DNA from 2 places in the Pseudomonas sp. 2FE genome. Region 2 is predicted to be linked to the other one. Evidence: riboswitches for the same ligand, from Rfam matches in the RefSeq annotation. Region 2 holds a riboswitch; the other holds the start of a gene.
What was found. Region 2 has a riboswitch for cobalamin ahead of FFS12_RS07080 (CbtB domain-containing protein). Riboswitches for the same ligand answer to the same signal wherever they lie in the genome.
Positions count from the first base shown of each region.

Region 1: linked by a shared signal. The riboswitch ahead of cobO (cob(I)yrinic acid a,c-diamide adenosyltransferase) and the one ahead of FFS12_RS07080 (CbtB domain-containing protein) in region 2 are both predicted to bind cobalamin.

Region 1 covers NZ_SCMO01000001.1:265,765-271,192, reverse strand. Annotated here, with positions in the region: gene cbiB (adenosylcobinamide-phosphate synthase CbiB) at 1-770, opposite strand, end outside; gene bluB (5,6-dimethylbenzimidazole synthase) at 767-1,432, opposite strand; gene FFS12_RS01325 (cobyrinate a,c-diamide synthase) at 1,446-2,750, opposite strand; gene cobO (cob(I)yrinic acid a,c-diamide adenosyltransferase) at 2,863-3,474, opposite strand; cobalamin riboswitch at 3,756-4,012, opposite strand; tRNA gene FFS12_RS01315 (tRNA-Ala) at 4,289-4,364, opposite strand; gene FFS12_RS01310 (O-methyltransferase) at 4,494-5,156, opposite strand; gene FFS12_RS01305 (C40 family peptidase) at 5,203-5,428, opposite strand, start outside.
Region 2 covers NZ_SCMO01000002.1:430,787-436,214, forward strand. Annotated here, with positions in the region: gene cobN (cobaltochelatase subunit CobN) at 1-920, opposite strand, end outside; gene cobW (cobalamin biosynthesis protein CobW) at 1,040-2,107, opposite strand; cobalamin riboswitch at 2,280-2,494, opposite strand; cobalamin riboswitch at 2,584-2,812, shown strand; gene FFS12_RS07080 (CbtB domain-containing protein) at 2,922-3,107, shown strand; gene FFS12_RS07085 (CbtA family protein) at 3,118-3,825, shown strand; gene FFS12_RS07090 (cobalamin biosynthesis protein) at 3,935-4,345, shown strand; gene cobM (precorrin-4 C(11)-methyltransferase) at 4,378-5,136, shown strand; gene FFS12_RS07100 (hypothetical protein) at 5,314-5,428, shown strand, end outside.

The DNA.
Region 1 (5,428 bases), on a different contig from region 2:
GCACCGGCAGCCATCACCGGGCCGGCGTTGGGGCTGTCCCAGGTCGGCGCCTGAGTGCGCCAGCAGTGCAGTGCCAGCCGGGTTTTGCCGAGCAGGGCGTAAGTCAGCGCCACCAGCCGCGCGGGGAGGTAATTGAGTACGTCATCGATCCGCGCGGCGGCCCAGCCGAAGCGCTCGAAGCGCGCGTTGCGATAGCCCCACATGGCGTCCAGGGTATTGCTCAGGCGGTACAGCACCACGCCCGGCGCGCCGAGCAGCACGAACCAGAACAACGCGGCGTAGACCGCATCGCTGCCGTTCTCCAGCACCGATTCGGTGGCGGCGCGGGCGACGGCCTGGTGATCCAGCTCGGCGGTCTGCCGGCTGACCAGGTAACCGACGCGTTCGCGCGCCTGCGGCAGATCATCCTCGCGCAGCGCCCGGGCCACCGGCTCGGCATGCTCGGCCAGGCTCTTCAGGCCGATGGCCGCATACAGCGCCAGGACCTCGACCAGCCAGCCGACAGTGGGCAGCAGGCTCAACAGATAGGCCATCAGCGTCAGCGGCAATACCGCCAGCACCCAGGCCGTGACCCCATGGCTGCGCCAGCCGCGACCGATCTCCTGGTGATGCGGATCACCTTCTGCCGAAGGGGGCGCGAAGGGTCGGTTAAAGCGCCTCTCAAGTGCGTCAGCCAGGCGCCCAAAGGCCACCAGCGGGTGCCAGCGTTTCGGCTCACCCAACACGGCATCCAGCGCCACGCCGGCCACAGTCATCAGGGCGATGCTCATGCCCGCTCACCCCGCTGCCGCTCTTCCCACTGATTGTCGAACACCAGTTCGGCCAGCGGCCGGGGTGTGGCCCAGCCTTCCTGCTGCAACATCGGTACCGGGTAAAACTCCGGCACCGGGCCCAGGCAGAGCACCGCCACCGGTTTCGCCCCGGCCGGTAAATGGAGCAGCGCGGCCAGGGCCTCGGGGTCGAACAAGGACACCCAGCCCAGGCCCAGACCTTCCGCGCGAGCGGCGAGCCAGAGGTTCTGAATCGCGCAGGCGAGCGACGCCAGGTCCATTTCCGGCAAGGTGCGGCGACCGAACACATGCGCCTCGCGGCCGTCCATCAGGGCCATCACCAGCAACTCGGCGCAGTCGCGTATACCCTCGACCTTGAGCCGCATGAATTCATCCGAGCGCTGCTGCAAGGCCTCGGCCGTGCGCACCCGCTCCTCTTCCACCAGGCCATGAATAGCCTCACGCAAGCCTGGCCGGGTGATGCGGATAAACCGCCAAGGCTGCATCAAGCCGACGCTCGGCGCCTGATGCGCCGCCTCCAGCAGACGCGCCAGCAGTTCAGGCGCGACCTGGCCGCCACTGAAATGGCGCATGTCGCGGCGTTCGGCAATCGCGCGGTACACCGCCGCGCGCTCGGCTTCGCTGAACGCGTGCTGGCTCATGCAGTTGACTCGCTCATGGTAGGAACAGGGCCGCAGCCGCCTGGGGATTGGACGGCAGATAAAGGTGGATATAGGAAGCGGTCAGCCGGCCGATCCGGTAAACCGCCTCGGCCGTGCGCTTATAAGTCGGGCAGACGCCACGGGCCAGCGGCTCCAGGGCGCAGTCCAGCTCCGAATAGTGGTAGGTGTGGCCACGCAGGCGCCCTTCCGGCAATTCGATTTCCTGCAACGCCAGCGCCTTCAGGCGTTTGTGCATCAGCGCCTGGCCGGGCAGCAGACCGAGCAGCTCGCCACGCTCACCGTCTTTATCGGTCAGCGCCTTGAGCAGGTAGAGCATGCCGCCACACTCGGCGTGGATCGGTTTGCCGGCGGCGTGATGGGCATGAATCGCCGCGCTCATCGGCTGATTGGCCGCCAGCTGTTGCAGGTGCAGCTCGGGGTAGCCGCCGGGCAGATAGAGGCTGTCTACCTCGGGTATCTCGGCATCCTGCAGCGGCGAAAACTGAATCAGCTCGGCACCCAACTGGCGCAGCAGATCGAGGTTAGCCTGGTAGATAAAGGCGAACGAGGTGTCCCGCGCGACGCCGATGCGCACGCCGGCCAATAACGGCTCGATGGGCTGGCTCTCAAACAGCTCGGGCGCGGCAAAACTCACCGGCGCCGGCAAGCCGACGTCGGCACTCGCGGCCAGGGCATCGGCGGCGGCATCCAGACGGGCGTCCAGATCGGCCAGTTCTTCGGCCTGCACCAGCCCCAGGTGCCGGCTCGGTAGTTCGATCGCGGCGCTACGCGGCAAGGCGCCGTACCAATGAATGTGCTTGGGCAGGCAGTCACGCAATATCTCGCCATGGCGGATGCTGCCGGTGCGGTTGGCCAGCACCCCGGAGAACGGCAGATCGGCCTGGAAGGTGGCCATGCCGTGGGCCATGGCACCAAAGGTCTGGGCCATGCCGGAGCCGTCGATCAGCGCCATCACCGGCACGCCGAAATGCCGCGCCAGATCGGCGGCGGACGGTGTGCCATCGAACAGGCCCATGACCCCTTCGATCAGAATCAAGTCGGCCTCACCAGCGGCTTCCCAGAGCAGGCGACGGCTTTCCACCGCGCCGACCATCCACAGGTCGAGCTGATAGACCGGCGCGGCGCTGGCGCGGGCGAGGATCATCGGGTCGAGAAAGTCCGGCCCGCACTTGAACACCCGCACCCGCTTGCCCTGGCGCGTATGCAGCCGCGCCAGGGCGGCGGTGACGGTGGTCTTGCCCTGGCCGGAAGCCGGCGCGGCGATCAACAGGGCCGGGCATTGGCGTGCGGAGCTCATGCGCTCAAACCTCGTCCGTAGGGTGCATTCGACCGCAGGGCAATGCACCGCATGGCCTCCGGATGGTGGATTGCCGCGTTGCGGCGAATCCACCCTACTAAAGCCAGGCGCCTCAAAACTCCACCCCTTTCTGCGCCTTCACGCCGGACTTGAACGCATGCTTGAGCATGCCCATTTCGGTCACGGTGTCTGCCGCCTCGATCAAGCCGGGCGGCGCACCACGGCCGGTGGCGACCACGTGCTGCAACAGCGGGCGACCACCGATATCGGCCAGCACGGTGTCCAACGGCAAATAGCCATGCTTGAGCGCGATATTCAGCTCATCCAGCACCACCAGGCCGATCTCGGGGTCATTCAACAACTGCTTGGCCACCGCCCAGGCGGCGACGGCCTTGTCGATATCGCGCTGGCGATCCTGGGTGTCCCAGGTGTAACCCTCACCCATCACGTGGTAGCTGACTTCCTCGGGGAAGCGGCGGAAGAATCGCTCTTCGCCAGTGCTCGCCGCGCCTTTGATGAACTGCACCACGCCGACCTTCATGCCATGTCCCAACGCGCGGGCGACCATACCGAAGGCCGAGCTGCTTTTGCCTTTGCCATTGCCGGTGTGCACCAGCAACAGACCGTATTGGTCTTGCGCCTGGGCGATCTTTTCGTCGACCAGGGCCTTCTTGCGCTCCATCCGGGCCTTGTGGCGGGCGTCTCTTTCTGCTGACTCGCTCATCGTTTCACCTCAGAACCTTGCTGCACGTTGGAGGCTGCCCAAACACCGCTGGAAGCGCGAAAAGGGTGTAGAGACAGACTAGTCAGGAAAGAATGCCGCCCGGGACACGGCGGACAAAGTCTCGCCACCGCCGAACCAATAGCTGGCACCAGAAAGGACTTACTCATCGAGACAGGATCTCCACCACTCTCGCCCACAGGACTCAGGCTGGGTAAAGCTTGCGGAGAACAGCGGACGCACAGGCCGCAGCGCAGCCTACACGCCAGACAACGCCCTCCGCGATGCCGTGGACTGCGACAGGCCGGTCTCCGGGCTTACGAGCGGAACACCTTCGAGATGAGGCGTTCGCAAAACCGCACCTTCCCGTGCAGGGCACAGTGGCTAAAAGCGGCTTCTTGACTCGTCTACCGTTGCGGGGGCAGCGCCGGAATAGTTTTGCCTGACTGCTCATTAAATGAACAACTGCAAGAACGCACCGGCTTCCCTGTTTCACCCCGCCGGCACTAAGCCTGGGGGCACCTGAAGCAAGGCAGGCAGGTTAGAGGGTTGGCGGTGGAGCGTCAACGCGGCACTAAGGGTGAATATGGCCAGCTTGCAGCTGAACTCGGCATAGGTGCCGCCAAGCAGCGCACTTTGCCCGGCCGGTGGTGGCGGCCAAAGGCCTTATCCAGTCTTCAAATGCTCTGGCTAGGTGCCGGTGAAGTGTTGAGCTGGCCCGCTGGGTCTTGCACTTTTCCAATGCTCGCCTTGCAACAGCTAACTCAGACATAGCCAAACGAAAAGGCCGGACCCCATGGGTTCCGGCCTTTCGATTTGGTGGACCGAAGGAGGATCGAACTCCCGACCTCCACGTTGCGAACGTGGCGCTCTCCCAGCTGAGCTATCGGCCCTAAGACGGGCTGAATATAGCTCACCGGCTGCAGACTGGCGCTGGCAGGCGGACGCGGTCAAGCCTGTTCGAGTGAATCGTTGGAAAAAGCTGTTGGGGCGAACTCATGCGCCCAGGCCCTGCACAGCTGTCAGTGTTTACGGCAGAGGGTCAGACCATCGCCGATGGGCAGCAGAGACAAATCCAGGCGTTGGTCGTTTTTCAGGCGCCGGTTGAGGGCTTGGATAGCGCGGGTGTCGGCGCTGTCGGGCGCCTGTTCCAGGACTCGCCCACTCCACAGGGTGTTATCGAACAGGATCAAAGCGCCCGGCCGGGCCAGCACCAGGGCATGCTCCAGGTAAACCGGGTAGTTGGCCTTGTCGGCGTCGATAAAGATCAGATCGAAGGTTCCGCTCTGCCCTTCTCGCTCCAGCAGACCAAGGGTCTCCAGCGCCGGCGCCAGACGCAGGTCGATGCGTTCGTGCACTCCCGCCTGCTGCCAGTAGCGACGGGCGATGGCGTTGTAGTCGCCGGGCAGGTCGCAGCAAATCAGTTGGCCATCTTCCGGCATGGCGCTGGCCATACAGAGGGCGCTGTAGCCGGTGAAGGTGCCGATTTCCAGCAGGCGTTTGGCACCGATTAGCTTGACCAGCAGCGCCATGAATTGACCCTGCTCCGGGGCGATCTGCCAGCGCGCCATGGGCAAGGCTTGAGTTTCCTCGCGCAGGCACTTGAGCAGCGGCGTTTCACGCAGGGAGACCTCGAGCAGGTAGTTATACAGCGCGTCGTCGAGGTTCAGGGTACGGCCGGTCATGCGGCACTCCTATGTAAATGGGCGTGGGTAGATAGGCGCGTGCAGATCAGGGCGTGCGGGCGAGACGGGCCGGATTGAGCACCCGCTTGGCCTCCAGGTAGCTCTTCTGCCAGTAGGCAGTCGCCAGGCTATCCAAGCGCACGGTGCCGCCACTGGAGGGCGCGTGAACGAAACGCCCTTCCCCGACGTAAATACCCGCGTGGCTGACCTGACCGCCGCCATTGGTGGCGAAGAACAGCAGATCGCCGGTCTGCAACGCGTCACGCCGCACG
Region 2 (5,428 bases):
AGGCCCTGGGGGTTGTCGCGCCAGAGCGGCAGGTTGTCGAGGGCGCAGATGGCCTGCAGCACCGGCACATTGCGGCGAAACGGGCGCAGGTTGGGCGCCTCGGGGTTGGACTGGGCGAAGCCGGTGGTGTTGATAATCAGCGCGGCGTCCGCCTGCTCGAGCACATCTTCCACCACCGTCAGGCAGGCCGCCTCTTTCAGGCTGGCCACGGCAATCGGCAGGGGGTTGAGACCCTGGGCCAGCAGGCGTTGGCAGAACTCGTCGATGAAGGCGGTGTTCGCCGACTGCACGTGGGTGCGGTAGAACAGCAGCCCGACCACCGCTTGCCCAGCACGCCAGTCGGCTTGCCAATGGCTCAGCTCGGCGTTGGCCTGCCGCGGGTGATAGAGGCCCACGCGCGGCAGCGGCTGCGGTTCGACCCAGGGGTAAGCCGCATCCAGCCAGGTGCTGGCGAGGTAGTGATAGAGCTGCCTGGCGTTGTCCACCCCGCCTTGGCGCAGGTACTGCCAGAGCCGTTCGGCCTCGGCGGCGGCGACGTTGCCCAGCGCGGTCAATTCCGGATCGGGGCTGTCGTCGCCCGGCACCAGAATCAGTTTGGTGCCACGGGCGGCGAGTTCGACCAGGCGCTCGACGCCATAGCGCCAGTAGCTGATGCCGCCGTGCAGGGAAATCAGGATCAGCTTGGCGTGTTGCAGCACCTCGTCCACATAGAGGTCGACCGATGCGTGATTTTGCAGCTGCGTCGGGCTGGCCAGACGCAGGCTCGGGTAGTCCGCCGGCAGCTCCCGCGCCGCCTCGGCCAGCAGCGACAGGTGCGAGTCGCCGGTGCAGAGGATCACGACATCGGCGGGGGTCTGCGCCAGATGGGCGATGCCATCGGCGGGGACGAAACCACCGGGCTGGGTGCGCAAGAGGTGCATGGGTCAGCGTGGGTCCTGTGGTGGCGCGGTCGCGTGTTCGTGGGTTGGGAGCGTAGGGTGCGCCGCGCGCACCAGGCGGCGATCAAGTTCTGCGGTGCGCATGGCGCACCCTGCGCGCGTCAGGCCAGTGAGGTCTTCAGCTCGTTGCTGATAAGCGCCTGATCCAACTCCTGGCCGATGATCACCAGATGGCTGGCGCGGCTTTCATCGGCGCGCCAGGCGCGGTCGAAGTGTTTGTCGAAACGCTTGCCGACCCCCTGGATCAGCAGGCGCATGGGCTTGCCGGGAATCGCCGCGAAGCCCTTGATGCGCAGCACCCCGTGGCGCTCGACCAGGCTATTGAGGCTGGCCAGCAACAAGTGCTCATCGACTTCCGGCAGCTGGATGGCGAAGGAGTCGAATTCCTCGTGGTCGTGCTCGGCGTGGCCATCAAGGTTGTGGTCTTCGAGGTCGTGGTGGGTCTTGCGGCCGTCGATATGCAGCTCGGTTTCCGAGTTCAGGCCAAGCAGGATCGACAACGGCAGCTCGCCACTGCGCGCTTCGATGACCTTCACCGCCGGCGGCAGTTCTTCCGCCACTTCGGCACGGACGGCGGCTAGCGCTGCGGGGCTGAGCAGGTCGGCCTTGTTGAGGATGACCAGGTCGGCGCTGGCCAGTTGGTCGGCGAACAGCTCGTGCAGCGGCGATTCGTGGTCGAGGTTCGGGTCTGCGCGGCGCTGGGCGTCGACCCGATCCGGGAAGGCGGCGAAGGTGCCGGCGGCCACAGCGGGGCCGTCGACCACGGTGATGACCGCGTCGACGGTGCAGGCGTTGCGGATTTCCGGCCAGTTGAAGGCCTGGACCAGCGGCTTGGGCAAGGCCAGGCCGGAGGTCTCGATGAGGATCTGGTCGAGGTCGCCACGCCGCGCCACCAGCTCGCGCATGACCGGGAAGAATTCTTCCTGCACGGTGCAGCACAGGCAGCCGTTGGCCAGCTCGAACACCCGGCCGACGGCTTCTTCTTCGCTGCAGCCGATCGAGCATTGCTTGAGGATTTCGCCGTCGATGCCGAGTTCGCCGAACTCGTTGACTATCACCGCGATGCGCCGCCCTTCGGCGTTGTTGAGCATGTGCCGCAGCAGGGTGGTTTTACCGGCGCCGAGAAAGCCGGTAACTATGGTGACGGGTAGTTTGGCCAAGGTTTTCATGCGTCGCGCAGCCCTGTTCAGATCGAAGCGAAAGCGGATCGGCGGGCATGCGCGACGAGCGTAGCGGAGCACCAGGCTCGCATTAAGCAGTTCGCCACCGGATCACCCCGCCCGGTTGTCGTACGAACCTGTGCACTATCTGCCTGAGCGGCGCTCGACTAGATCTTGAACAGGTTCTAAGAAGTTCGAAGGCAGGTCTCCTGGCTCACGACTTGGCCCGCTCTCCTAATCAGGGGGCCCTCTCTTCGCCTTCCCGCATACGGCAGTGGCATTGGAAGAGATCAAGTCGCTTACAGTTGCGGGGGCAGCCACGGCGTTCAACCGCGTTCCCTCTTAGCTCTGGTGCTGGCTTGCTGAGCCCAGAGAACCTCGAAGCGGCAAGGCTACGCAGTGCGCGGAGTCGGGTCAATTCAGGCGGTGTGAAAACTACTGCGGCGCCACCGCCGAAGTTGACGCTCGACCCGTGTTCGTGATGTTCTAGAAAGGCTGTTTCAGGTGTCTTGTGCGGTCGTGCGCAAGGTGAAACGGGAAGTCGGTGCGCTCCCAGGAGCTAGTCCGACGCTGCCCCCGCAACGGTAAGCGAATGATGGGACCGAAAAACCACTGTGCCGCAGGGCATGGGAAGGTGAGTCCCATGACACTGTGGATGTTCGCATCCAGCAGTCAGCGCAAGCCCGGAGACCGGCCTGAAATCATTACAGTTTGGCAAACCCGCGGTGGGCGGGCGCAAGCCGGAAGCTCGAGTGCGTTCGCATTCGGCTCCTCGTGCGTTCCCTTCTGCTACGTTTTCATTTCCAGTTCAGAGGGAACGGTCATGTCCACTAGCACCCTGACACATTCTGCCGAGGCCAGTGCCTCGCTCTCGCAACGCCTGGTTCTGGCCATCGGTGCCGGCCTGTTGGGCGCACTGCTGGTCTATTTCGCCGGCTTCTCGCAGATCGATGCCGTACACAACGCGGCGCACGATACCCGCCACAGCTCCGCATTTCCGTGCCACTGAGAGGCTTGCCATGATTAAGCGCATCGCCCAGACGGCCGGCTTCAGCGGGCTGTTGGCGGCACTTTTATTGACTCTGTTGCAGAGTTTCTGGGTCGCACCGCTGATTCTTACAGCGGAAACCTTCGAGAACAGCGCGCCGGCCACCGAACAGGTCGGCGAGCATGGGCATGAGGCCGGCGTTGCCGCGCATGAGCACAGCGCCGAGGCCTGGGCGCCGGAAGATGGCTGGCAGCGCGTGCTGTCCACCACTGGCGGTAATCTGGTGGTGGCGGTGGGCTTCGCGCTGATGCTGGCCGGTCTGTACAGCCTGCGTACGCCGGGCCGGACCTGGGAAGGCCTGCTCTGGGGCTTGGGCGGTTTCGCGACCTTCAGCCTGGCGCCTGCGTTGGGCTTGCCGCCGGAGTTGCCGGGGACTGCCGCCGCCGATCTGGCGTTGCGTCAGTACTGGTGGATCGGTACCGCCATGGCCACGGCGGTAGGTCTGGCGCTGATCGTCTTCGGTAAGTACTGGGCGTTGCGCAGCCTTGGCCTGGCGCTGCTGCTGGTGCCGCACGTGATCGGTGCGCCGCAGCCCGAGGTGCATTCGAGCCTGGCGCCAGAGGCGCTGGAACACCAGTTCATCTGGGCCTCGCTGATTACCAATGCCTTGTTCTGGGTGGCGTTGGGCTTGCTCTCGGCCTGGCTGTATCGCCGTTTCGCCGGCCCGAACGCGGCGTGAGCCACTGCTCCGGTCCTCGGCCGGCTGCACATGAACCCGTTGACGGCTGTGCCGTCAGCGGGTTTTTCGCTTTTGTCCACGCTTCTATCCATGCCACTGCGCCGCTGCCATGACGGCCGCTCCGCTCTATATCGCCGGCCTCGGCTGCCGGCGTGGCTGTTCGCAAGCCGTGCTGCGCGAGCTGCTGGAGCAGACGCTGGATGCCTATGGCTTGCAGCTGGCGGACTTGAGCGGGCTGGCCAGTATCGAGCAGAAACGCGCCGAGCCCGGCTTGCTGGCCCTGGCGCAAACGCTGGAGCTGCCATTGGAGTTTTTCTCTGCCGCACAATTGGCGGCGTTCGCTAGCCGGCTGACGCAACATTCCGCCATCGCCTTGCGCGCCACCGGCAGCGCCGGGGTGGCCGAGGCCTGTGCCCTGGCACAGGCCGAGGCGTTGAGCGGTAGTCGGGCCGAGCTGTTGATCGGCAAACACAGCAATGCCAGCGCCAGCTTTGCCCTGGCCTGCATTCGTCGCCCATAAGTGTTTCCAACTTCACGACTCAGGAGAGGCCCATGACGGTCTATTTCATCGGCGCCGGCCCAGGCGATCCGGAGCTGATCACGGTCAAGGGGCAACGCTTGATCCATTCCTGCCCGGTGATTCTCTATGCCGGTTCGCTGGTGCCCGCGGCAGTGCTCGAAGGCCATAGTGCCGAGCTGCTGGTGAATACCGCCGAACTGCACCTGGAGGAAATCATCGCGCTGATCAAGGCGGCCCATGAGCAGGGCCAGGATATCGCCCGCGTGCATTCCGGCGACCCGTCGCTGTATGGCGCGATCGGCGAGCAGATTCGCCTGCTGCGCCAACTGCAGATTCCGTTCGCGATAGTTCCGGGCGTCACCGCCACCGCCGCCTGTGCGGCGCTGCTGGAAAGCGAGCTGACCCTGCCGGGTATCTCGCAAACCCTGATCCTCACCCGCTACGCGAGCAAAACCTCGATGCCGGCCGGCGAACAGTTGCCGGACCTGGCGCGCCACGGCGCGACCATGGCGATTCACCTGGGCATCAGCCATTTGCACAAGATCGTCGCCGAGCTGCTGCCGCACTATGGCGCCGACTGCCCGGTGGCGGTCATTCACCGCGCCAGCTGGCCGGATCAGGACTGGGTCAGCGGCACCCTGGCCGACATCCAGCCCAAGGTGCAGGCCAAAGGCTTCCAGCGCACGGCGTTGATCCTGGTCGGCCGGGTGCTGGCGGCCGAGGACTTCGCCGACTCCACGCTTTACCGCGCAGGCCACGAACACCTTTATCGGCCGGCGGACCAGGCCTGATCCACAGAAGCTCGTGGCCAGGCTCGCGCTTGGATCTGCCCTCGGGGGAATCGCTGAAGGGCTCGGGAAATTCTTTTCGCCTGGCTGTAACGCCAGAAACTGTCTTCACTCTATCAATGTGTCGGGCCTGAGTAAGCCGTCCACGGCCGACGCCCCCCATCAGATGAGGATAACAACATGACCATGAAAACTGCCGCTGCTGGCGCCGCCTTAGCCCTGGCCGCCGCCGGACTGTTCGCCAGCATCTCGCCCCAGGTTTTTGCCGAGGAGGCCCAGATGGTGCCCTGTTATG